DNA from 3 places in the Rhodoligotrophos appendicifer genome. Region 1 is predicted to be linked to each of the others. Evidence: predicted binding sites of a transcription regulator. Region 1 holds the regulator's gene; each other region holds the start of a gene.
What was found. Region 1 encodes HrcA, which represses chaperone genes, less so after heat shock. Its sites were predicted from a motif close to GTTAGCACTCNCNNNNNGNGAGTGCTAAC; they were not measured.

Region 1 (8,040 bases):
AGAGCGGCGCCATTTGAACACTTGCTCCTTGCCCCATTTCTCGCGCGCTTGATCCTTGTTGAGCCCTGTGAGATCTCCGTAGTCGCGTTCGTTCAGAGCCTGTTCCCGGACCGTCTGAAGATGTTCTTGTCCGAGAGCGGCGAGAATGTACTGGCAAGTGTTCTGTGCTCTCTTGAGCATGCTGGTGAAGGCGACGTCAAAGGACAGGCCAAGCGCTTTCAGACGTTTGCCCGCGTCTTCCGCCTCGCTTCTGCCGAGGTCCGTAAGATCCGGATCAGCCCATCCGGTAAAGAGGTTCTTAAGGTTCCATTCGCTTTGGCCGTGACGCACCAGTACCAGAAGGTGATCCATACAATTCCCCTATCGATTAATTCGTCAAGCCAAGGACATCGATCATAGAATATAAGCCGGGCTTGCGGCCTTTCGCCCACAACGCTGCTTTCACAGCGCCTTGGGCAAAGACGTCGCGCGATTCCGCGCGATGAGCCAACTCTATCCGCTCGGCGTCTCCCGCAAAGATGACAGAATGCTCACCAATCACGCTGCCGCCGCGAAGCGAGGCAAACCCGATCGTCCCTTTTGGTCTCGGTCCGGTGATGCCATCGCGTCCGCGGACAGAGCATTCCGCTAGAGAAACTCCGCGGCCATCCGCGGCAGCCTGGCCCAACAGCAGAGCGGTTCCCGATGGCGCATCGATCTTATGTCGGTGATGCATCTCCACGATCTCTATGTCAAAGCTCTCGTCGAGCGCTGCCGCAACCTTCCGAACAACTGCGGCAAGCACATTAACACCCAGGCTCATGTTGCCAGATTTTACGATCGTGGCATGCCGCGCCGCTGCGAGGATCTTTGTGTCATCGTCGGGCGAAAGTCCCGTTGTGCCAATTACATGGACAATCCGAGCCTGCGCAGAAAGTTCAACAAGGGCCACGGATGCGGCTGGCGCTGTAAAGTCCACGATCCCGTCAATATGGGTGATCAGCGCCAATGGATCGTCATTGACCGTTGCTCCGATCGGACCGATCCCGGCCAACTCACCAAGATCAGCGCCGATGTGAGGGGACCCAGGGGCTTCGAGACCACCCGCGACCTCGCAACCCTCGGTCTGGTGGATTATGCGCGCCAATGCGCGACCCATGCGCCCACCCGCGCCGGCGATGGCAAGCTTCATCCCAATCAGGTTCCTTTACCAAACATGAGAGCGGCCTATACCAGCGAGGGCGCCGAATGAAAAGAAGGGTCCGCTTGCTGCTGGCGATTCCGCGCCATATGGTGCGGATAGAAATAAGAGGGGAGATGGACATGGCTGAGGTATCTAGGTCGGCCGATCTACAAGCAGAAGCCGCGGAAGTCTGGTCCAAGATTGGTCGCTTCGATAGCCTTCCTCAGTGGCACCCCGTCGTGGATGCTGGGCAAATCGAAGAAAAGGACGGGAAGGTGTTCAGAGTTCTCACCATTGCGGGAGGCGGGACTCTGACCGAACGACTTGAGAGCCGTGACGACCAAGGCATGACTTATACCTACAGCATCATCGAGGGGCCTCTCCCTGTCCAAGATTACGTCTCGACGATCACAGTGAAACCTCAGGCGGAGGGGTGCATTGTCGAATGGGTCGGCAAATTCTCAGCGAAGGACGCGACGGAAGACAAGGCCATCCAAGTCGTGGATTCGATTTACAGCACGGGCCTAGACGCCTTGCGGAAGCAGTTCAACTCGTGACTGGCTGACAAAACTACTCGTTGAAGCCATCCCAAAAGGCCTTCGCCTTAGCAAAGAATCCTTCCGACTCGGGATTGTTCTTATTGTGAGACTCCCGGTCGAACTCCTCTAAAATCTCTCTCTGCCGCCGGGAAAGATTTACCGGTGTTTCGACTGCCACCTGAATATACAGGTCACCATGCTGGTGGGAGCGAAGAACCGGCATTCCCTTTGCTTTCAGCCTGAACTGCTTACCCGCTTGAGTTCCTTCCGGGATTCGAAGGCGAGCCTTCTTGCCGTCGAGACAAGGGACCTCGATTTCGCCCCCTAGGGCTGCAGTGGTCAGCGATATCGGTACGCGGGAGAACAGATCCGCGCCATCCCGCTGAAAGAACTCGTGCGGTTTGAGCGATAGAAAAATATAAAGATCGCCTGGGGGACCGCCTCGCAGCCCCGCTTCTCCCTCGGCGGCAAGTCGAATCCGGGTCCCGTCTTCAACCCCTGCCGGGATATTCACGGAAAGCGTCCGCTCACGCATGACACGGCCGTTTCCACTACAGGCCGAGCAAGGCTCAGCGATCACCTCGCCCCGTCCCTGGCAGGTCGGACAGGTTCTCTCGACCGTAAAGAAGCCCTGCGTCGCGCGAACGCGCCCCGCACCGCCGCATGTGGAACAAGCTTTCGGTGACGTGCCCGGCTTAGCCCCTGACCCATCGCAGACTTCGCAGGTGATGCTGGTCGGTACCCTGATCTGGGCGGCCTTACCCTCATAGGCATCCTGCAGCGTGATTTCCATATTGTAGCGGAGATCGGATCCTCGGCTGGCAGCGTTCTGGCGACGTCCACCACCGGCGCGACGTCCTCCCATGAACTCGCCAAAGAGATCGTCAAACATGTCAGACATGGAGCTTGAGAAATCGGGCCCGAACCCTGCGCCACCGCGTCCGAAACCACCCGCTTCGAAAGCTGCGTGCCCGAACTGATCGTATGCGGCCCGCTTCTGCGGGTCCTTCAGGGTCTCATAAGCTTCATTTATTTCTTTAAAGCGGTGCTCGGCTTCAGCGTTACCCGGATTGGCGTCAGGATGATACTTCTTCGCCATGCTCCGATAGGCGGCTTTCAGCTGCTTCTCGTCAGCGCTGCGCTCCACCCCAAGGACTTCGTAGAAATCGCGTTTCGCCATGGTTCAAAACTCATACATGTAAAAGACCCCGCTGCTTCCCGTTTCGATCGAAGCAGCGAGGTCCAACATGTCTATTCAAAGCCGTCCTTCAGACAGGCAGGTTCAGTCAGCATTACCTAACAACCAGGACTTACGATCCTGTTGATCTCCTGTCGTCGTCGCGCACTTCCTCGAAGTCGGCATCGACGACATCGTCGCTACTGCGGGCACCCTGTCCGCCAGCCTCACCTCCGGCATCGTCGCCACCTTCAGGAGCCTGTTGATACATGGCCTCCCCCAGTTTCATCGCCGCCTGGGTCAGAGCCTGAGTCTTGGCTTGTATGGCCGAGGTGTCTTCCCCTTCGAGCACCGATCTCAAGTCAGCAATCGCCGTTTCGACGGTGCTCCTGTCAGCCTGACTGACTTTTGCGCCGAATTCCGCCAATGACTTTTCCGTCTGGTGAATTAAGCCCTCAGCGTGGTTTCGTGCCTCCACAAGAGCGCGGCGTTCCTTGTCCTCCGCCGCATGTGCTTCGGCATCACTGACCATGTTCCTGATCTCGTCGTCGGATAGTCCACCCGACGCCTGGATCCTAATGGCCTGTTCCTTGCCCGTGGCCTTATCTTTCGCCGAAACATTCACTATGCCGTTGGCATCGATATCGAACGTAACTTCAATCTGGGGCATTCCCCGCGGGGCCGGAGGAATTCCTACCAAATCGAACTGACCGAGGATCTTATTGTGAGCCGCCATCTCGCGCTCACCCTGGAACACCCGGATCGTCACCGCTGTCTGACTGTCCTCAGCCGTCGAGAAGGTTTGTGACTTCTTGGTCGGAATGGTGGTGTTGCGATCGATCAATCGCGTGAAGACGCCACCAAGGGTTTCGATGCCCAATGACAAGGGGGTCACGTCGAGCAGCAGGACATCCTTGACGTCGCCTTGCAGCACACCGGCCTGAATTGCCGCGCCGATTGCCACGACTTCGTCCGGATTGACGCCCTTGTGGGGCTCCTTGCCGAAGAAGTTCTTTACGGTCTCAATAACCTTCGGCATGCGGGTCATGCCGCCGACCAGGATCACCTCCTGGATCTCCCCAGCGCTCAGACCCGCATCCTTAAGAGCGGCCTTGCAAGGCGCGATGGTCTTTTGGATAAGATCATCAACCAAGGCCTCGAGCTTCGCTCGGGTGAGCTTCAGTGTGAGATGCTTTGGGCCGGACTGATCGGCGGTAATGAAGGGAAGATTGATCTCGGTCTGGGTCGCGGAGGACAGCTCGATCTTCGCTTTTTCAGCGGCTTCCTTCAGCCTCTGAAGAGCAAGCTTGTCCTTCCGGAGATCGATCCCGTTCTCCTTCTTGAACTCATCCGCGAGGTAATCGACCAGGCGCATATCGAAGTCTTCGCCGCCAAGGAACGTGTCACCGTTCGTGGATTTAACTTCGAAAACACCATCACCGATCTCGAGAATCGACACGTCAAACGTGCCGCCGCCCAGATCGTAAACGGCGATCACACCATGGTTCTGCTTATCCAAGCCATAGGCGAGAGCGGCAGCGGTTGGCTCATTGATGATACGGAGGACATCCAAGCCGGCAATTTTGCCCGCATCCTTCGTTGCCTGGCGCTGACTGTCATTGAAATAGGCAGGAACTGTAATAACCGCCTGTTCGACCTTCTCCCCGAGATGGCGTTCGGCGGTTTCCTTCATCTTCTGCAGAATGTAGGCGGAGATCTGCGAGGGAGCGTATTTCTTTCCCCGCGCCTCAACCCAGGCGTCGCCATTGTCCGCCTTGACGATATTGTAGGAAACAAGACCTTTGGCCTTATCGACTTCCTTATCCGCGTAACGGCGGCCGACAAGACGCTTGATCGCGAAAAACGTATTCTCAGGATTCGTAACAGCCTGACGCTTTGCCGGTTGCCCGACAAGCACTTCTCCGTCTTCCGAAAATGCTACCATCGACGGAGTGGTGCGCGCACCCTCCGCGTTTTCGATCACTCTGGGGGTCTGACCCTCCATCACGGCCACACAGGAATTTGTGGTCCCGAGGTCAATACCAATTACTTTAGCCATTCTCTCTACCTCCTTTGCGGCAGGCCGGCTCAAAGGCCTTATCGCAAGCACCTTTATGTCCGAAGAAGCTCCGCCTCCGCGGTGGCCGGCCTCCTCCAACTCGATCAGAAACTCGACCTGGAAGTTGCGGTCTATATATGTGCGTCTTTACAAGGCTGCAAGGCGGGTTGCGCCGCAATTCTCTACGCTTTTCAAGCTCATCAAGCCTGCAGCGGCAACGTCGCCGAAAGCCGAGTTCTAGGAATTCGTCAGTCTTGGCCCACCCTTAGAGACCCCCACCAAGGCCGGCCGTAACACACGTTCGCCGATTTTGTAGCCTGTCTGCATGACCTGCACCACAGTCCCAGAGGGCGTGTTTGGATCATCCACCTCAAACATGGCCTGATGCAGATTGGGGTCGAAGCGTTCGCCAGATGGATCAAATCTCTTCACGCCATGCCGCTCAAGGACGTTTTGCATCTCCCGCTCGGTCATCTCGATGCCGGCAACCAGATTTCTGGTGGCCTCGTCGGCGCTGTCCAGCGCCTCTGAAGGCATTGCGGCCAGAGCCCGGCTGAAGTTGTCGGCGACGGTGACCATGTCGCGCGCGAAGGACGTTGTGGCATATTGCGCAGTTTCCGTCTTTTCCCGCTCCGCTCGGCGTCGCAGATTCTCCATGTCAGCCATGGTTCTGAGAACCCGGTCCTTGAGGCCGTCATTCTCAGCTTGAAGGGCCTCAATGGCTGCAACCATGGTTTCGGAACTCAAATTCTCTCTGTCCGTGTCGGAAGAACCGACACCGCTCCCCGATTCCGCGTACGGGTCATGAGACTCGTTCGTCGGCTGATCGTGGAGGGACGTTTCGGGCTTGTTCTTATCGCTCATCATTCATCCTCAGTCTCGCGCAAAGCGCGAACCGGATATCGACGGTAAGGGTCGAAAAATCAAGACAAGAGCCGACTGACCATCTTCGCCGTGTAATCGACCATGGGAATAATCCGAGCGTAATTGATCCGCGTGGGACCGATCACGCCCAGCACGCCCACGACGCGCTCTTCCGCGTCTCGATAGGGCGCGATGATGATAGAGGAGCCGGATAATGAAAACAGCTTGTTCTCCGAGCCGATAAATATCCGAACACCCTCTCCCTCTTCAGCCATGCCCAGAAGACGAATGAGATCCTTCTTCGTCTCGAGATCGTCCAACAAGCTCCGGACGCGCTCCAGATCTTGGAGAGCATCGATATCATCAATGAGATTGGCGCGGCCGCGTACGATCAGGGTTTTCTCACTCTCAGGGGCATCGGACGACCAATTGACCAATCCCTCCTCGACGACTGTGGCGGTCAACTCGTCGATCTCGCGCCTCAAGAGCTGGATCTCGCTCTTCATCGATCGCTGGATTTCGCTGAGCGTCTTACCGATGAAGCGCGTACCCAGATAATTGGAGGCGGCAACGAGAGAGGACGGAAGCAGCCCCGGGGGCAGCGCCATGATGCGGTTCTCGACGGTCCCGTCATCGCCCACCAGGATGACCAACCCTCGCTCCGCATCAAGCTTCACGAATTCAATATGCTTCAGCCTCATATTGATTTTCGGCGCCATCAGCACACCGGCACATTGGCTCAACCCCGACAGCATGTTCGTCGCGGATGTCAGAACGTCGTCAATGCGGTGGCGGTTCGCACCGCTCACCCGTGCTTCGATCTGGGAGCGCTCATCCTCGTTGATGTTTCCGATTTCCAGCAAGGCATCGACAAAAAACCGTAAGCCGAGCTCCGTCGGCAGTCGACCCGCACTCGTATGTGGCGAGGTGATCAACCCGATAGCTTCCAGATCGGTCATCACATTGCGGATTGATGCCGGAGACAAGCTCATCGGAAGGGATTTGGATATGGTTCGGGATCCGACCGGGCCGCCTGTCGAAAGATACGTTTCGACAAGCCGACGGAAGATTTCTCGAGAGCGCTTGTCTAAACCGGCTAAGCCGGAAAGGCGTTCATCCATGCTCAATTGGCTGTCGCCAGCCTCTCAGCGACCATTATCGCGGCGTAGGTCGACATAAATTAGGTCTCTTAACAAAGGCCGTCAATGGAGGTGACGCCAGGGGCCTCACCTGATCCCACTCGGGAGTTGCGTGCTCAATCGACGCCGGATCTCATCTTGCTTCTCGCGAACCATCCCGGGCATCAAGAAGGCGTCGATCACAACCCAGATAAAACCGATTACGATTAAAAAGCTGAGAATTTGTAGGATCGCAGATCCTGGCCGGCCGAGATAAAAGCGATGAGCAGACACAAACCACAGAAACAGCCATAGCAGATAAGCAACGACGATGCTGGGGCCTTCATTGGCCACGCGGGTCTCAATGAGAATTTGATTTTCAGTACTGATGCTCATGGCTTAACTCCGCTCTTGGCGATGCATCTCATGCAGCCATACGCTTGCTGGGAGCCTTCGTGTGCTTTGAATAGAAGGATGCATTCTGCTCGCCTTCGAGAGCCTCTTTGGTGAACGTAATGAGGTGATGGCCTACAAAGGCCATGTTGAACACCGTATCTATTTGTCCGCGTTTGAGCGCATGCAGTGCAGCCCTCCAGAAGATGCCCCGGTATTTCGGCTTAATTCCTAGATATATCAAGGTATTCCAGGTGAGCGCTAAGCCCCGGACCAAATTTGCCAGTGACAGCTTGCCTCGAAGCGGTGTCTTGATGCGGTTCGAGTACGTCGCGTCGACCTGATAGCGGAACCGTTCGAACAATCGTTCAGGCGCATAAGCGTGTTCGATGCACCTTTGCCATGATCCGATAACCTCTTCATAGGGCCGCAGAAAGCGTACATTGGACTCAAGTCCATCACTTTCCACCAAGCGGCCTGCCTTATGAAGCCGGTCCCATAATGGTGTCTTCGGCAGGGCCTGCAACAAGTTGATGGTCAGTACAGGAATATTGGACGCGTCAATGAACGTGGTGAGCGCTGCCTCGGTGTTGTCCGTGTCGGAATCCAGTCCCAGGATCATTCCTGAGGTGACCTCGAGGCCGTAACTGTTGATGATGTTGATGGCTTCGAACATGGGAAGCGTGGTGTTGTGCTCCTTCCGCATATCCTTCAACGCTCCGGCTTCG
Region 2 (8,040 bases), on a different contig from region 1:
GCGACCGCACCGATACTCAGACCATCGCTCGACAGGTGATCGAAGCCTTCGCGCCCTATGACTATGTGGTCGCGCCCTCTGGATCCTGTGCAGGAATGCTGCACAAGCATTATCCCGCTCTGTTCGAGGCGGGTACAGCCGACCACGCGGCCGCCGCGGCCCTGGCCGACAAGGCCTGGGAGCTGATTTCCTTTTTGACGCAGGTCCTGGGCGTCGAGGCGGTTCCCGCCGAATTCCGCCGCAGTGTCACCTTTCACGATTCGTGCTCGGGGCTGCGCGAACTCGGGATCAAGGCGCAGCCGCGGCAATTGCTCGCCAGCGTGCGCGGGCTCACCCTCGTGGAGATGAAGGATGCGGAGATCTGCTGCGGTTTCGGTGGCACCTTCTGCGTCAAATATCCGGACATCTCCAACGACATGGTGGACAAGAAGGCCATCAACATCGAATCCTCCGGAGCCGAGGTCCTGCTCGCCGGCGACCTGGGCTGCCTCATGAACATGGCCGGCAAGCTGCAGCGGCGCGGATCCACGGTCGAGGTTCGGCACGTGGCGGAAGTCCTCGCCGAAGAAGTGTCCAACCCGGGCATCGGCGCCCCGGCGTCGAAGCGGTAGGCATCCATGCAGATCACGTCCCATACCTTCAAGCGCAACGCCTCCAGGGCGCTTCACGACGAGAAGCTCCAGCGGGCCCTCACCAACGTGCCCACCGGCTTCGTCGACAAACGCGCCAAGGCGCGCGACCGACTGCCCGAGTTCGATCTGCTGCGTGACGAAGGGGCGGCGATCAAGAATCACACTCTGGCGCATCTCGACCTCTATCTCGAGGCCTATGAGCGCAAGGTGCATGAGAGCGGCGGCCATGTGCATTGGGCACCGACGGCCGAAGATGCTCGACGCATTATTGTGGAGCTGTGCACGGAGCGCGGCGCGAAGCTCGTCACCAAAGGCAAGTCCATGGTGAGCGAGGAGATCGGCCTCAACGCGGCCCTCGAAGCGACCGGGGTCACGCCCATCGAAACCGATCTCGGAGAATACATCATCCAGCTGCGCGGCGAGACGCCGAGCCACATCATCGCGCCGGCCATCCATCTCACCAAAGACCAGATCGAAGCCGACTTTCGGCGCGTGCATACGGATCTTCCCGCTGATCGCATCATCACGGATGCGCCCGAGCTCGTAGCCGAGGCGCGCGCTGTGCTCCGCCAGCGCTATGTCGAGGCGGATATCGGGATCACGGGGGCGAATTTCCTCATCGCGGAGACGGGCACGTCCATCACCGTCACGAATGAAGGCAATGGCGACCTGACCCAATCGCTGCCGAAGGTGCATATCGTCATCGCCTCGATCGAGAAGATGGTGCCGACGCTGGAAGACGTCTCTACCATTCTGCGGGTCCTGGCACGCTCGGCCACGGGGCAGGAGTTTTCCTCCTACACCACCTTCTCCACCGGGCCGCGGCGGGAAGGCGACCCCGATGGTCCGGAAGAGTATCACGTGGTCATTTTGGACAATGGCCGTTCCGGAATCCTGGGCACCGAGTTCCAGGACATGCTGCGCTGCATCCGCTGTGGCGCTTGTCTCAATCACTGCCCGGTCTACCAGGCCGTGGGAGGACACGCCTATGGATGGGTCTATTCGGGGCCCATGGGCGCCGTCCTGACGCCGTCGCTGGTGGGAGTGGACAAGGCGGGGCAATTGCCGAATGCCTCGACCTTCTGCGGCCGCTGCGAGGAGGTCTGCCCGATGCGCATTCCTCTGCCGCGCATGATGCGAAGCTGGCGGGAGCGCGAGTTTGAGCGGCATTTGTCGCCGGCGACGACGCGCGCCGGGATCAAGGCCTGGGCATGGCTCGCGTCCCGGCCCAAGCTCTATGGAATGGTCACCGGGCTGGCGGCGCGGGCGCTGCGGCTGCTGGGGGGGCGGGGAGGGCGCTTGCGACGCCTGCCGCTGGCTTCCGGCTGGACCCAGTATCGTGACTTCCCGGCGCCCGAGGGGCGCACCTTCCGGGAGCAGTGGAAGGAGCGGCAGCGTGGCTGATGCCATCCATAACCGTTCCGCCGTGCTGGGGGCCGTGCGTCGGGCCCTGGCGGCACCGGCCGGCGATCCGCAGCGCAAGGCCGCCGTGGATAGCCGTCTGGCCTTGCATCCCCGCAATCTCGTCCCGCAGCGGGGCACTCTGCCCGAGGCCAAGCGCATCCAGCTGTTCAAGGAGATGGCGCTGGCGGTGAATGCCTCGGTCGTCGACGTGGCGCGGCTCGAGGAGGTGCCCGATGCCGTCGCCGCCTTCCTGCGTTCCTGCAACCTGCCGCCGCGCTTCCGCATGGGCCGCGACGGCTATCTGCGCGGCCTGCCCTGGTATCGGATGCCCTCGCTGGAGCGGCTGGAGGGGCCGGCCGTGGTGACGGACGAGGCCTCCCTGTCGCGTGCCTTCGGTGCGGTCGCCGAGACCGGAACTTTGGTCCTGACCTCCGGCCCCGGCAATCCCGTCACGCTGAATTTCCTGCCCGACAACCACATGGTGGTCGTCGAGGCCGATCGTATCGTCGGCTCCTATGAGGAGATCTGGCAGCGGCTGCGCTTCCTCAACGGGGAGGCCGTGATGCCGCGGACCGTCAACATGATCACCGGGCCATCGCGCACCGCCGACATCGAGCAGCAGATCCAGCTCGGTGCCCATGGCCCCCGTCGTCTGCACATCATCATCGTCGGTGGGCGGTGAGTTTCAAATCACAGGGAGAGAACGGAAGATGAAGCTTGTACGCTATGGAGACGTGGGCTCGGAAAAGGCGGGCCTGATCGACAAACAGGGCCGGATCCGGCAACTCGTGGACATCGTCGACGACATCACGCCCGAGGCATTGCATCCGAAGAATCTCGATCAGATCCTCGCCGCCGATCCCGAGAAACTGCCGATCGTCATGACCGAGCAGCGGATCGGCGCCTGCATCACCCATTTTCAGAAGTTCCTGGCCATCGGCCTGAACTATACCGACCATGCCGAGGAAACTGGCGCCAAGGCGCCTTCGGAGCCGATCGTGTTCTCCAAGCAGCTGAACTGCGTGGTGGGACCCAATGACGACGTGCTGCTGCCGCGGGGCTCGGTCAAGAGCGACTGGGAGGTCGAGCTCGGGGTCGTGATCGGCAAGCAGGCCAAATACATCAAGGAAGGCCAGGCGCTGGACTATGTGGCCGGCTATTGCACCGTCAACGACATCTCTGAGCGCGAGTATCAGATCGAGCGCCAAGGACAGTGGACGAAGGGCAAGTCCTGCGACACGTTCGGCCCGATCGGCCCCTGGCTGGTGACCAAGGACGAGGTGAAGGATCCACAGAATCTGCGGCTATGGCTCGATCTCAACGGCAAGAGCATGCAGGACGGCTCGACTAAGGACATGATCTTCGGGGTCGAGGAGATCGTCGCCTATGTGTCGAAGTTCATGACGCTGATGCCGGGCGATCTGATCTGCACCGGCACGCCGGCCGGCGTCGGCCTCGGCAAGAAGCCGCAAATCTTCCTGAAGGCGGGCGACGTGATGACGCTCGGCGTCAAAGGGCTCGGCGATCAGCGGCAGAAGGTCGTCGCGGACCCGGAAGCCTAGGCTTCGCCCCTTCCTGCGTAGAGCGCGCGCCTAAGAGAAAGGCCGCCCGGATTGCTCCGGGCGGCCTCTTTGTGTCTCGATGTGCCGGGGCTGGCTTAGAAGTCCATGCCGCCCATGCCGCCCATGCCGCCGCCGGGCATGCCGCCGCCGTGGCTGTGACCGGCATCCTTCGGACGCTCGGCGACCATGGCTTCGGTGGTGATCAGGAGGCCGGCGATGGAGGCTGCATCCTGCAGAGCCACGCGGACAACCTTGGTCGGATCGATGATGCCCTTGGCGACCATGTCGACATATTCGTCGTTCTGGGCGTCAAAGCCATAGGCGCCGGTGTTCTCCAGCACCTTGCCGACCACGATCGAGCCTTCGGCGCCGGCATTGTCGGCGATCTGGCGGATCGGGGCTTCAAGGGCTTTCGCGACGATATTGATGCCCGCCTGGATGTCGGGATTGTCGCTGTGGAGAGCGGAGACCGCCTTCTTGGCGCGCAGCAGAGCCACGCCGCCACCGGGGACGATGCCTTCTTCGACGGCCGCACGGGTCGCGTTGAGAGCGTCGTCGACGCGGTCCTTCTTCTCTTTCACTTCGACTTCCGTCGCACCGCCGACGCGGATCACGGCGACGCCGCCCGACAGCTTCGCCAGACGCTCCTGGAGCTTCTCGCGATCGTAGTCGGAGGTGGTCTCCTCGATCTGCTGACGGATCTGGTTGCAGCGGCCTTCGATCTCATCCTGGCTGCCGGCACCGTCGACGATCGTGGTCTCGTCCTTGCCGATGCGGACGCGCTTGGCGCGGCCCAGCATGTCGAGGGTCACGTTCTCGAGCTTTATGCCCAGATCTTCGGAGATGACCTGGCCCTTCGTCAGGACGGCCATGTCTTCCAGCATCGCCTTGCGACGATCGCCGAAGCCCGGAGCCTTCACGGCTGCGACCTTCAGGCCGCCGCGCAGCTTGTTCACGACCAGGGTCGCCAGGGCCTCGCCTTCGACGTCCTCGGAGATGATGAGGAGCGGCTTGCCGGTCTGGACGACGGCCTCGAGGACCGGGAGCATGGCCTGAAGGTTGGAGAGCTTCTTCTCGTGCAGGAGGATGTAGGGTTCCTCGAGCTCGGCCACCATCTTCTCGGCGTTGGTGACGAAATAGGGCGAGAGGTAGCCACGGTCGAACTGCATGCCTTCGACGACGTCGAGCTCGGTCTCGGCGGTCTTGGCTTCTTCGACGGTGATGACGCCGTTGTTGCCGACCTTCTCCATGGCGGAGGCGATCATCTGGCCGATGGCCTTGTCGCCATTGGCGGAAATCGTGCCGACCTGGCCGATTTCATTGGAAGAGGACACCTTGCGGGACTGGCTCTTGAGCTCCTCGACGGCCTTGATCACGGCGAGATCGACGCCGCGCTTCAGGTCCATCGGGTTCATGCCGGCGGTCACCGACTTTGCGCCCTCACGGACGATGGCCTGGGCCAGGACCGTGGCGGTCGTGGTGCCGTCGCCGGCGAGGTCATTGGTCTTCGAGGCCACTTCGCGCACCATCTGGGCGCCCATGTTCTCGAACTTGTCCTCCAGCTCGATCTCCTTAGCGACCGTCACGCCGTCCTTGGTGATGCGCGGGGCGCCAAAGGACTTGTCGATCACGACGTTCCGGCCCTTGGGGCCCAAGGTTACCTTCACCGCATCGGCGAGGATGTCGACGCCGCGCAGCATCTTGGCGCGGGCATCAGTGGAAAAACGTACGTCTTTCGCTGCCATGTTCTGTCTCTTTCGGTTGGTGTGGCGGGGCGGGCTCGGCGCCTGTCGCCCCTCATTCGATCATCGGGAAGACGGTGAGGCTCAGGCCTCGAGCACGCCCATGATGTCGCTTTCCTTCATGATCAGCAGCTCTTCGCCGTTGATCTTCACTTCCGTGCCGGACCACTTGCCGAACAGGATCTTGTCGCCCTTCTTGACGTCGAGCGCGACGACCTTGCCGTCATCACCGCGTGCACCGGGGCCGGTGGCGATGATCTCGCCCTGCTGCGGCTTCTCCTGGGCTGTGTCCGGAATGATGATGCCGCCGGGGGTCTTGGCGGTCTCCTCGATACGCTTCACGACAACGCGGTCGTGCAATGGGCGGAATGACATAAGTTCTACTCCCTAAGAGCAATGCGTCCCCAGACATTGGGGTCGCGGAATTCCTGGACCTGGGAAATGGCGCGACGCGGGCACAACGCCCGGAGGCGACCAGTTGTTAGCACTCAGCATGGGTGAGTGCTAACGGTGCGCTAGATAGGCGATCTGGGGAGGGGAAGTCAAGGGGAGAGATAGGCGGTCCAATCCGAAGCGCAATGGAGGCCTCGAATAATCATCGCCCACCCGGCGCTCCAGCGCAGCCCGACACTCGGCTTTTAGCTGGATAGCGCCTGCGAAGGCGGATTATTTCGATGACATCCTTAAGAAGGATCGGAGGCCTGCAAGGATCGCAGCCTCATGCGTGTCCGACGCGGGCAGCGTCTCTCAGACCAAGAAATACGCTTCCGCGGGATCTGCCGGCCCCGCGGGCTCAGGCAATCCCGCCAGGGCCTCGCACACGGCGGGATGGCCGATGCCATCGATGGTGAGGCCGAGCTCCTTTTCGAGGGCCTTCACGGCCGCGACGGTCGCGGGGCCATAACGACCATCCGCATCGAGGCCCGCCCCGCGCTTCTCGTTCAGCAGGTGTTGCAGCTCCATAACCGCCTGGCCGCGATCTCCCGGACCCAACAGGCCTGCAATCTGGGGCATGAGCGAATCGGTCTCTCCCAAAGCTTCGCAGGCCCGCCCGAAATAGAGCTTGCGGTCGGCAAAGCCATTCACGCCGCCATTGATCCGCCGGGTGACGCCGATGAAATCATTCGCCTCCGCCAGAAGGTTGAGGCTGCGGGAGCGCCAATAGCAGAGAGCGATCTCGACGGAGATCGCCGGATCCGCCGCCTGGTCGGGATCAGAGACAAGATCACGACCGATCATCTCGCCCATCTTGCCGTAATTGTCGCGGCCGGTCAGCATGAAGATGCCGCGCCCCTTGAACCGCACGCCGTCCCCCGACTCGGTATTGCCGAGGTCCCCTCGTCGCTCATAAGCCTCGCCCGAGGCATATTCCCGGGTCACTCGAAATCCGTCCGTCTCGTGAGCCGCCTGGGCGATGAAGTGGATCACCTGCCGCATCGTATCCAGGCCGTAACGCGGGCCAAGCTCGGGCAGCTTCGATGCGACGGCCTGGAGGATCGCCTCGTCGCCTTGCGGTGCGATGCATTTCAGCTGCTCAAAAGTCGGATAGATCATCCCCGTCTCCTCGCCGCATCCTATCATGATTGGACGACCGGTAGCAGCCCTGCCGGAGCTGCTGCGGGGGGCGAAGATCCGGCATGACGGCGGCCACGGGCCGATCTGTGCTCCATTCCGTCGCAGGATGGCGATTTGCCCAAGCCCCCATGCCTCTGATAGGGTGCGCACGCGTTTCAGGCTCCGCTTGAGCCTCTTCTCGTCTGGAGACCATCATGTCCGAAGCCTATGCGGCTGGAGCGGCTTGGGAGCCCTCGCCGAATAATCTCGAATCCTATTGGATGCCGTTCACGGCGAATCGTGCCTTCAAGCAGCAGCCCCGGCTGATCGCACGTGCCAAGGACATGCATTATTACTCCACCGACGGTCGTGCCGTGATGGACGGCACTGCCGGCCTCTGGTGCTCCAATGCCGGCCATTGCCGCGGACCCATCGTGGAGGCCATTCAGAAGCAGGCCGCGGAACTCGATTACGCGCCGAGCTTCCAGTTCGGCCATCCCAAGGCGTTCGAGGCCGCCTCGCGGGTCGCGATGCTCGCGCCCGCCGACCTCAACTATGTCTTCTTCTGTAATTCCGGATCAGAGGCCGCCGACTCGGCCCTGAAGATCGCGCTCGCCTATCACAATGTGAAGGGGCAGGGACAGCGGACCCGGCTGATCGGTCGCGAGCGCGGCTATCACGGTGTGGGCTTCGGCGGCATCAGCGTCGGCGGCATCGTCAATAATCGTAAATTCTTCGGCGGCCTGCTCACCGGCGTCGATCATCTCCCGCATACCTATAATCGCGAGCACCAGGCGTTTTCGCGCGGCGAGCCGGAATGGGGCGCGCATCTGGCGGATGATCTTGAACGCATCGTCACGCTGCATGATGCTTCCACCGTGGCTGCCGTCATCGTCGAGCCCATGGCCGGGTCGACGGGCGTGCTGCCGCCGCCGAAGGGCTATCTGCAGCGTCTGCGCGAGATCTGCGACAAGCACGGCATCCTGCTGATCTTCGATGAGGTCATCACCGGCTTCGGGCGTCTCGGATTTGCCTTCGCGGCGGAACGATACGGCGTCATTCCCGACATCATCACCTTCGCCAAGGGCGTCACCTCGGGTGCGATTCCGCTGGGTGGGGCCATTGTGCGCGATCATGTCTACGAGG
Region 3 (8,040 bases), on a different contig from region 1:
ACGCCATGCCCGTCCAGTGCCGTGCGCAGCAAGGCATGGCTGTCGTTCAGTCTCAGGCTGGGGATTTTCTCAGGCGCTTTCACCCCCTGCCCTGCGAACCATGCAACCCAATGGTCGACTTCGAACTCGTGAAACAGCCGATGCTCAAGCAGGTCCCTGGGCGCAGCAATACCGCCCGACGTCTCGACGAACGCAGGGCTTGCAACCGGTACCAGTGACCCGTCCAGCACCTTCTCGCGCCGAATGCCGAAAGCGTCCGCACCGGCCCAGCTGATATCAAGGTCCATCCCCTCGCGACGATGATCGGCCGGAGCATAGGAGTGGTGCAGCCGCAGCTCGATATCCGGATGCATGGAGAGAAATTCGTGCAGCCGCGGGGTCAGCCACTCGGCGGAGAAGAACGGCGGCACTCCCACAGTCAGGATGTGGCGATCTTCGCTGCCGGCCACCTGCGCCACCGCCTCGGCAATGGCTCCGAATCCCTTATCGAGGCCTTCGAAGAGCAGCCTTCCGGCATCCGTAAGATGGTGAACGGCCCCCGGTCGCCTGTCGATGAGGCGAACGGAGAGCTCGGTCTCCAGCCCTCTGATCTGCCGGCTGACGGCGGCTTGTGTCACTCCGAGTTCGGCGGCGGCCCGCGTGAAGCTGAGCGTGCGCGCGAGGGCCTCGAAGCCGCGTAAGGCACCCAGTGACGGAAGTCGACGCATGGCTTCATCATTACCCAAGATTATGATGAAGCAGCATTCCTCATTTGCTCCGGTAGGTCACCATGATTTTACTGCCAGATCCGCAGAACTTCACGGAGACGGAAATGCACGACACTCTAAGCGCTCCTGGTGCAGCGACGATCACCAAGGGGGACCTGCCGGTCTTGTGTCTCGGCGAGCGCGACGTCGCACGCCTTCTTGACCCCACCTCCCTGCTCGACGGTCTCGCCGAGGGCTTTCGGCGGCTGGCGAGTGGAGACGTCCAGTCTCCCGAGCGCGTCGGCGTCACGCTGCCGAACGCAGGATTCTCCCTGTCCATGCCGGCCTGGGCGCCGGGCTGGCCGATCGCCGTGAAAGTGGTGAACGTCTTCGAGGGCAATCTGGCGCGGGGCCTTCCCAACCACCTCGCTTTGATTGCGCTCTTCGATCCCGAGACGGGGACGCCCCTGTGCATCATGGATGGCACTCACATCACCGGGATGCGCACCGCGGCCTCGGCGGTCCTCTCCGTGCGCGAACTGGCCCGCCCCGATGCGCGCGTGGTGACGCTGATCGGCGCGGGTGTACAGGGCCGGGAACACCTGCGGCTCCTGCCTTTGGTCCGCGACTTCGCCGAGATCCGCATCGCATCATTGCATTTTGCGGATGCCCAGCTGTTGGCGGAGAGTCACTCCGGCGCGCGCGCCGTTGAGGATGTGGAGGCCGCCATACGCAGCTCCGACGTGGTCTGCCTGGCGACCCATGCTTACGCCCCGGTCATTGACGCCGGCTGGATTCGTCCCGGCACCCATGTCTCTTCGGTGGGTTATGCCCCGCCATCGGGGGAGCTTCCACCGGATCTCCTCAAGCGCGGCCGTCTCTTCGTGGAGACCGCGGATGCCTTCAACGCGCCACCGGTCGGCTGCGGCGAACTGGCGGGGATCGATCCCGCCACAGCTACGGCACTGGGAGAGGTGCTGCTGGGTCACAAGCCCGGCCGCATCACCCAGGGTGACATCACGATCTACAAGGCCATGGGGATCGCCATGGAGGATCTGGTGGCCGCCCGCATCGTCTATGACGGTGCACGAACCGGGCAGGCGGGGACGACGCTTCTTTTATGATCGCATGGCCGAGGCACCCCTCGCGATCGGGTGCGCCCCTTGGACTGAGGCGGAAGGAACCCGGCTCATCCTGCGGCGGGAGGCGCTTTCAGAACCTTGGCCGGCGACACGAAGATCGTCGACTCATGCGCCAGGCGCTGGGCCCGCAGCCGGGCAGTTTTTTGCTGGGCGAGGAGGGCATCCGCCTCGACCATGCGCATCACGGCACTCTTGTCGGTCTTTGCCGCCGGATGAAATTGACGCTCTGCCTTGGCCTTTGAGCTGCGGGAATTCATGAATTTTTTTCCTTGGATTGCGGAGTCGAGCCGCGGCGTCCGACCGGCAATGATAACCATCCCTCGGGCGGGGCATTCCGAGTCAGTCGACGCCACAACAATAACTTGAATTGTCAAATATTAAACCTATTTATTATTCAGCGACAATTCCATCTTTTTATTGAGTTGTTATAATTTATTTGCAGGATGCAGCGATGCCCTGGTCAAATTCGGAGGCGATGACATGCAGTATCTCGGGAGAATTTCAGGAACCGGACGCGTCATGTGCGATGGCGGCGAGATCGGCCAGGCCTCCTATGACTTCGAAGGGTTTAACCAAGGCGCACGCGGGGTGACAAGCTCAGGCGAGGTGTGCATGGCCGCGGCCATTCTCAAGGATGTCTTCGGCCGTCCGAACATTCAGCTTCTGACCGAGGATGGTCGCCTGCTGAACCTCAGATTCTCATCCAAGCAGCTGCTCGCCTCCGCCGATGCAGCCCATGTTGATGTCACCGGCGACTTGCCGACGGCGCGCGGCTGGCACTGAACGCAAGACGTCTTATTCGTCGAAGGCCGGGGGGAACTCTCCGGCCTTGAACAATATGATGGGAGTGTCGTCATAATCGCCCATCTCGACATCGGCCGACGTGGAGAAAGCGACGACCCCGAGCCTGACCTTCGAGAGGCGCTCTGCGCGCCGGCAGGCGTCATCTGCGGACGTACACAGGATCGGCGGCTCCTGCCTCAGGGATTTGCCGCGGCCGGCAACGAAGGCCTGAACGATATACGCCGTTTGCTTCGTCATTGAAGTTGACCCGCCTCGACGCCGCCTGAGAGACGCCTCTGGAGAAGTAATTCCTCAAATATTCTCTCGAATGACGTCATTAAATTCTCGCTTCGACAAAAATCATCCTCGCCCACTGTTAAACGATTTTTTCCTGTCCGGGCGAAACGCCCCGATTTTATTTTCGACGTTAGCACTCCTATCATTCAAGTGCCAAAGCATGTATAAGGGTGATGCTGGCCTCTGATGGCCGCAGAAAGAAACTCATATGAAATTCCGACCACTTCACGACCGAGTCGTCATTCGGCGCGCCGCGGGCGATGTCAAATCCAAGGGTGGGATCATCATCCCCGACACCGCGAAGGAGAAGCCCCAGGAGGGCGAGGTCGTCGCAGTGGGACCGGGCCTTCGTGACGAAGACGGCAAGCTCATCCCCCTCGACCTGAAGATCGGCGACAGCGTCCTCTTCGGCAAATGGAGCGGCTCCGAAATCAAGGTCGACGGCGAAGAGCTGCTGATCATGAAGGAGAGCGATATCATGGGCGTCGTCGAGACCACCGAAGCGGCCAGAAAAGCCGCCTGACCTCCGACGCCTCCAGAATGTCTTTCAATTATTCGATTGGATTAAAGCCATGTCCGCCAAGGAAATTAAATTTGGCACCGATGCGCGCGATAAGATGCTGCGCGGCGTCGAGCTGCTGAACAATGCCGTGAAGGTGACGCTCGGTCCCAAGGGCCGCAATGTCATTCTCGACCGCTCCTATGGGGCTCCCCGCATCTCCAAGGATGGCGTCACCGTCGCCAAGGAGATCGAACTCTCCGACAAGTTCGAGAACATGGGCGCCCAGATGGTGCGCGAAGTGGCCTCGAAGACCAATGACCTGGCCGGTGACGGCACCACGACGGCTACGGTGCTCGCAGCCTCCATCCTCCGCGAAGGCGTCAAGCTGGTCACCGCCGGCATGAATCCGATGGATCTCAAGCGCGGCATTGACATGGCCGTCGCCACGGTGGTCACCGAGATCGGCGCCCGCGCCGTGAAGGTGAAGTCCTCGGGCGAGATCGCCCAGGTCGGGACGATTGCCGCCAATGGCGACAGCCTCATCGGCGAGATGATCGCCAAGGCCATGGAGAAGGTCGGCAAGGAAGGCGTGATCACCGTCGAGGAATCGAAGACGGCCGAAACCGAGCTCGACGTCGTCGAGGGCATGCAGTTCGACCGCGGTTACCTCTCCCCCTATTTCGTCACCAATGCAGAGAAGATGCGCGTCGAGCTCGAAGAGCCCCTCATCCTCATCCACGAAAAGAAGCTCGGCAATCTCCAGGCGATGCTGCCGATTCTCGAGGCGGTCGTCCAGAGCGGCAAGCCCCTGCTCATCATCTCCGAGGACGTCGAGGGTGAAGCCCTGGCGACTCTGGTCGTGAACAAGCTGCGCGGCGGCCTGAAGGTCGCAGCCGTGAAGGCGCCCGGCTTCGGTGATCGCCGCAAGGCCATGCTCGAAGACCTGGCGACGGTTACCGGTGGCCAGATGATCTCTGGCGATCTGGGGGTCAAGCTCGAGAATGTCACGATCGACATGCTGGGTCGGGCCAAGCGCGTGGTCATCGAGAAGGACAACACCACCATCATCGATGGCGCTGGTGAGAAGGCCGACATTGCGGCGCGTGTCCAGCAGATCAAGGTGCAGATCGAGGAGACCACCTCCGATTATGATCGCGAGAAGCTTCAGGAGCGGCTCGCAAAGCTCGCCGGCGGCGTCGCCGTTATTCGCGTCGGCGGTGCGACCGAGACGGAAGTCAAGGAGCGCAAGGATCGCATCGATGATGCCGTCAGCGCCACCCGCGCGGCCGTCGAGGAAGGCATCGTTCCGGGGGGCGGCGTGGCCCTTCTTCGCGCCAAATCGGTTCTCGCCGCGCTCAAGGGCGGCAACGCCGATGAGACCGCTGGCATCTCCATCGTTCTGAAGGCGCTGGAAGCTCCCATTCGCCAGATCGCCGAGAATTCCGGCGTCGAGGGATCCATCGTGGTCGGCAAGCTGCTGGCGGGCAATCACCCGAACCAGGGTTACGACGCCCAGACGGAACGCTATGTGGACATGGTCGAAGCCGGGATCATCGATCCCGCGAAGGTCGTCCGCACCGCCTTGCAGGATGCAGGGTCCATAGCAGCCCTGCTGATCACCATGGAGGCCATGATCGCCGACATCCCGTCCAAGGAGTCCTCCTCAGGTGGCAATCCTGGCATGGGCGGCATGGGCGGCATGGGCGGTATGGGCTTCTAAGCCTGGTCTGCATCGTCACGATATTGGGGAGCACGGGCCGCAGGGTCCGTGCTTCTTCTTTTTCCTCACGTGAAACTTTTGTTCCTCTGTTGACAGTGCCGGGGCTCCTCCGCTACAGGCCCCCGAAATGGCGCGTGCGCGAGGCAGCCTCCAATCGGGTTCGGGGTGATGATGGCCAATCGATTCTATGTTCTGAGCCTGTCCTGCACGGACCAGCCCGGCATCGTGGCGGCAGTGACGACGGAGCTTGCCCGTATCGGAGCCAACATCGCCGAGAGCGGCCAGTTCTGGGACCGCGAGAGCAATCAGTTCTTCATGCGAATTGCATTTGCGGCGCCGAGCCATCTCACCCGCGAAGAGATTGCCGAAGCCCTGGTCGGGCCGTCGCGCAAATATGCCATCAGGACCACCCTGGTTGATCAGGCGCGCACGCCGCGGATCATCGTGATGGTCTCCAAGTTCGACCATGCCCTCCTGCATCTCCTCTATCAGATCCGCGTCGGTTGGCTGAAGGCGGAGGTTGCAGCTGTGGTCTCCAATCATGAGGACAGTCGCAGGGCCGTCGAGATGGAGGGCATCCCCTATCACTGCTGGCCCGTGACGAAGGAGAACAAGCAGGAGCGGGAACGTGAACTTTTCGCCTTGGTCGAGAGCACGGGGGCGGAGCTCATCGTGCTCGCCCGCTACATGCAGGTCCTGTCGAGTTCCTTCTCCGAGCGCCTCGCAGGGCGCATCATCAACATCCACCACTCCTTTCTCCCGAGCTTCAAGGGCGCCAAGCCCTATCACCAGGCCTTCGAACGCGGCGTGAAGCTGATCGGCGCGACCGCCCATTACGTCACCCCGGATCTCGACGAGGGGCCGATTATCGAGCAGGAGACGGAGCGGGTGAACCACGCCATGACGGCGGAGGACTTCGTCGCCACGGGCCGCGATATCGAAAGCCGGGTCCTCGCGCGCGCTGTGAAGCACCATCTGGAATCCAGGGTGGTAATCAACGGCCATAAGACCGTCGTGTTCTGAGCCCGCCGAGCGGCTCGGCCGCGCAGGCGGCTGCGTTTCTCCTGCCATGACAAAGCCAGATCCTTCCGGCATAACGGCGAGAATGGCCTCCCGTCTCGGCAATGCCGGCTCCTCCGATCACGGAGAGTTCGATTTACAGGGCATCCGCCGCCCTTGAGCATTGGAGGCTCACGGCAGCAAGGATTGTGCGTGTGACTGTCGCAGCCGAGAGCAATCGTCCTATCGTCCTACCCCCACGTCGCTTTTCTATCTTCGCTCCTCCTTCATGGTGGCCCCGGTCTCCTTCGGGACGGTTGCGGCAGAGCGTTCGCCAAGCCGAACTCGCGGGCATGGTGGTCGCATTCCGCGTCAGGACCGCAGTCTTGGCGGTTCTGGCCATCTGGCTGCTCGTAAGTGTCGCCTGGCCGCGTGATGTCTATTATCTCGGCATCATCGCGATGTTCTTTGTCCTCAGCTACATCCCCTATCGGCTGCGTCATCACCGCCGCTTCAAGCTGATCAAGATCGGTTTCATTGCTCTTGATGTCACCTTGATCACCGCCGCGATCCTGTTGCCGCCGCTGGGCGGCCTGGCCGCTGACTGGCCGGTGCAGACCCGACTTCGAGGCCAGGAATATCTCTATCTTCTGCTGCTGCTGGCAGAAGCGGCACTGACCTATTCGCCCCTGATGGTGGTGTGGACGGGGATGGCGATCTCCACGATCTGGTCGATCGGCGTCCTCATCATCTATTGGCTCCCGGGCACCACCCGCTTCGTCGATGTGTTCGACGGAACGCAGCTATCCGACGAAGCGGCCCTGCGGCTGATCTTCAATCCGACCTTCGTCAGCCTCACCCAGTGGTGGACACAGCTCGTCGTCACCGGGTCCTTCACTCTCATCATTGCGCTCGCCGTCTGGCGAAGCCGCACCACTCTCTTGGCCCAGGTGCAGGCGGAGGTCACCCGCAGCGACCTTGCCCGCTACGTCTCCCCCGATGTGGCCGAAGCCATGTCTGCCAAGGCGGCCTTCGGCTTCGGCGAACCCGCAAGGCGCAATGTCGCGGTGATCTTCGCCGATATCGTCGGCTTCACCTCCATGTCGGAAAAGATGATCCCCGAGCAGATTTTCGACCTGTTGCGGAGCTTCCAGACCCGCTGCTGCAAAGTGGTCTTTGCCCATGGCGGCACCCTGGACAAATTTCTGGGCGACGGGGTCATGGCCACCTTTGGCGGCCTTGAGCAGCAACCGGATTCAGCGGCCCGTGCGCTCGCCTGCTCCTTCGCCCTCCAGGACGAGATCGCCAAATGGAACGCGAAGCGGACACGGCGCGGCGTCGATGGCGTTGAGGTTGCCATCGGTGTCCATTATGGGGCCGTGGTCGTCGGCAATATCGGGGCCGACCGACGCATCGAGTTCACGGTGGTGGGCGATGTGGTGAACGTGGCCAGCCGGCTGGAACAGGCCACCCGCGAAATGGGGGCCAAGATGCTGGTCTCCGATGCCTGCCTGACCGCGGCCGGCGGGCCTCCGCCAGGCCGGGCCTTTACCCGTGTCCTCGAAATTTCCCTGCGCGGCAAGAGCGACGCCATAAGGGCCCATGCCGTGGACGGTGAGATCAGGCGGTGAGACTGGGTCTCACCCTCGAAAGTCGGCGACCGCGTCCACCGTGGCCCGGGGTGCTCTGAAACTGTTCGACGGATGGTCCCGATCCGCATGCCCGAAGGCGATGCCGCAGAGGATCAGCCGATCCTCTCCGATATCCAGGAACCGCCGCACGAATCCGCTATATCCGGCGATGGCGGCCTGGGCGATGCAACCCAGGCCCTGCGCCGTCACAGCCAGCATGAAGCTCTGGACGAAGCCTCCGCAATCCACCAGCCCATAGGGTCCCAGCGCCCGGTCCGAC

Region 2: FKM97_RS06520 (co-chaperone GroES) is a predicted target of HrcA. The motif match lies at 5,821-5,849, and genes of this name have one in related genera.
Region 3: FKM97_RS04620 (co-chaperone GroES) is a predicted target of HrcA. The motif match lies at 3,038-3,066, and genes of this name have one in related genera.

What each region holds. Positions count from the first base shown of each region.
Region 1 covers NZ_VHKL01000001.1:571,056-579,095, reverse strand. The annotation lists gene FKM97_RS02690 (2,3-bisphosphoglycerate-dependent phosphoglycerate mutase) at 1-351, opposite strand, end outside; gene dapB (4-hydroxy-tetrahydrodipicolinate reductase) at 368-1,171, opposite strand; gene FKM97_RS02680 (SRPBCC family protein) at 1,303-1,719, shown strand; gene dnaJ (molecular chaperone DnaJ) at 1,733-2,881, opposite strand; gene dnaK (molecular chaperone DnaK) at 3,012-4,970, opposite strand; gene grpE (nucleotide exchange factor GrpE) at 5,175-5,804, opposite strand; gene hrcA (heat-inducible transcriptional repressor HrcA) at 5,861-6,922, opposite strand; gene FKM97_RS02655 (TM2 domain-containing protein) at 7,028-7,315, opposite strand; gene FKM97_RS02650 (B12-binding domain-containing radical SAM protein) at 7,344-8,040, opposite strand, start outside.
Region 2 covers NZ_VHKL01000002.1:515,312-523,351, forward strand. The annotation lists gene FKM97_RS06495 ((Fe-S)-binding protein) at 1-611, shown strand, start outside; gene FKM97_RS06500 (LutB/LldF family L-lactate oxidation iron-sulfur protein) at 618-2,036, shown strand; gene FKM97_RS06505 (LutC/YkgG family protein) at 2,029-2,718, shown strand; gene FKM97_RS06510 (fumarylacetoacetate hydrolase family protein) at 2,747-3,598, shown strand; gene groL (chaperonin GroEL) at 3,694-5,343, opposite strand; gene FKM97_RS06520 (co-chaperone GroES) at 5,425-5,715, opposite strand; gene FKM97_RS06525 (glycoside hydrolase family 19 protein) at 6,088-6,894, opposite strand; gene aptA (omega-aminotransferase AptA) at 7,110-8,040, shown strand, end outside.
Region 3 covers NZ_VHKL01000002.1:105,135-113,174, reverse strand. The annotation lists gene FKM97_RS04645 (LysR substrate-binding domain-containing protein) at 1-707, opposite strand, end outside; gene FKM97_RS04640 (ornithine cyclodeaminase family protein) at 812-1,810, shown strand; gene FKM97_RS04635 (hypothetical protein) at 1,876-2,085, opposite strand; gene FKM97_RS04630 (hypothetical protein) at 2,309-2,611, shown strand; gene FKM97_RS04625 (hypothetical protein) at 2,624-2,869, opposite strand; gene FKM97_RS04620 (co-chaperone GroES) at 3,117-3,431, shown strand; gene groL (chaperonin GroEL) at 3,481-5,130, shown strand; gene purU (formyltetrahydrofolate deformylase) at 5,302-6,153, shown strand; gene FKM97_RS04605 (adenylate/guanylate cyclase domain-containing protein) at 6,483-7,760, shown strand; gene FKM97_RS04600 (nitroreductase) at 7,770-8,040, opposite strand, start outside.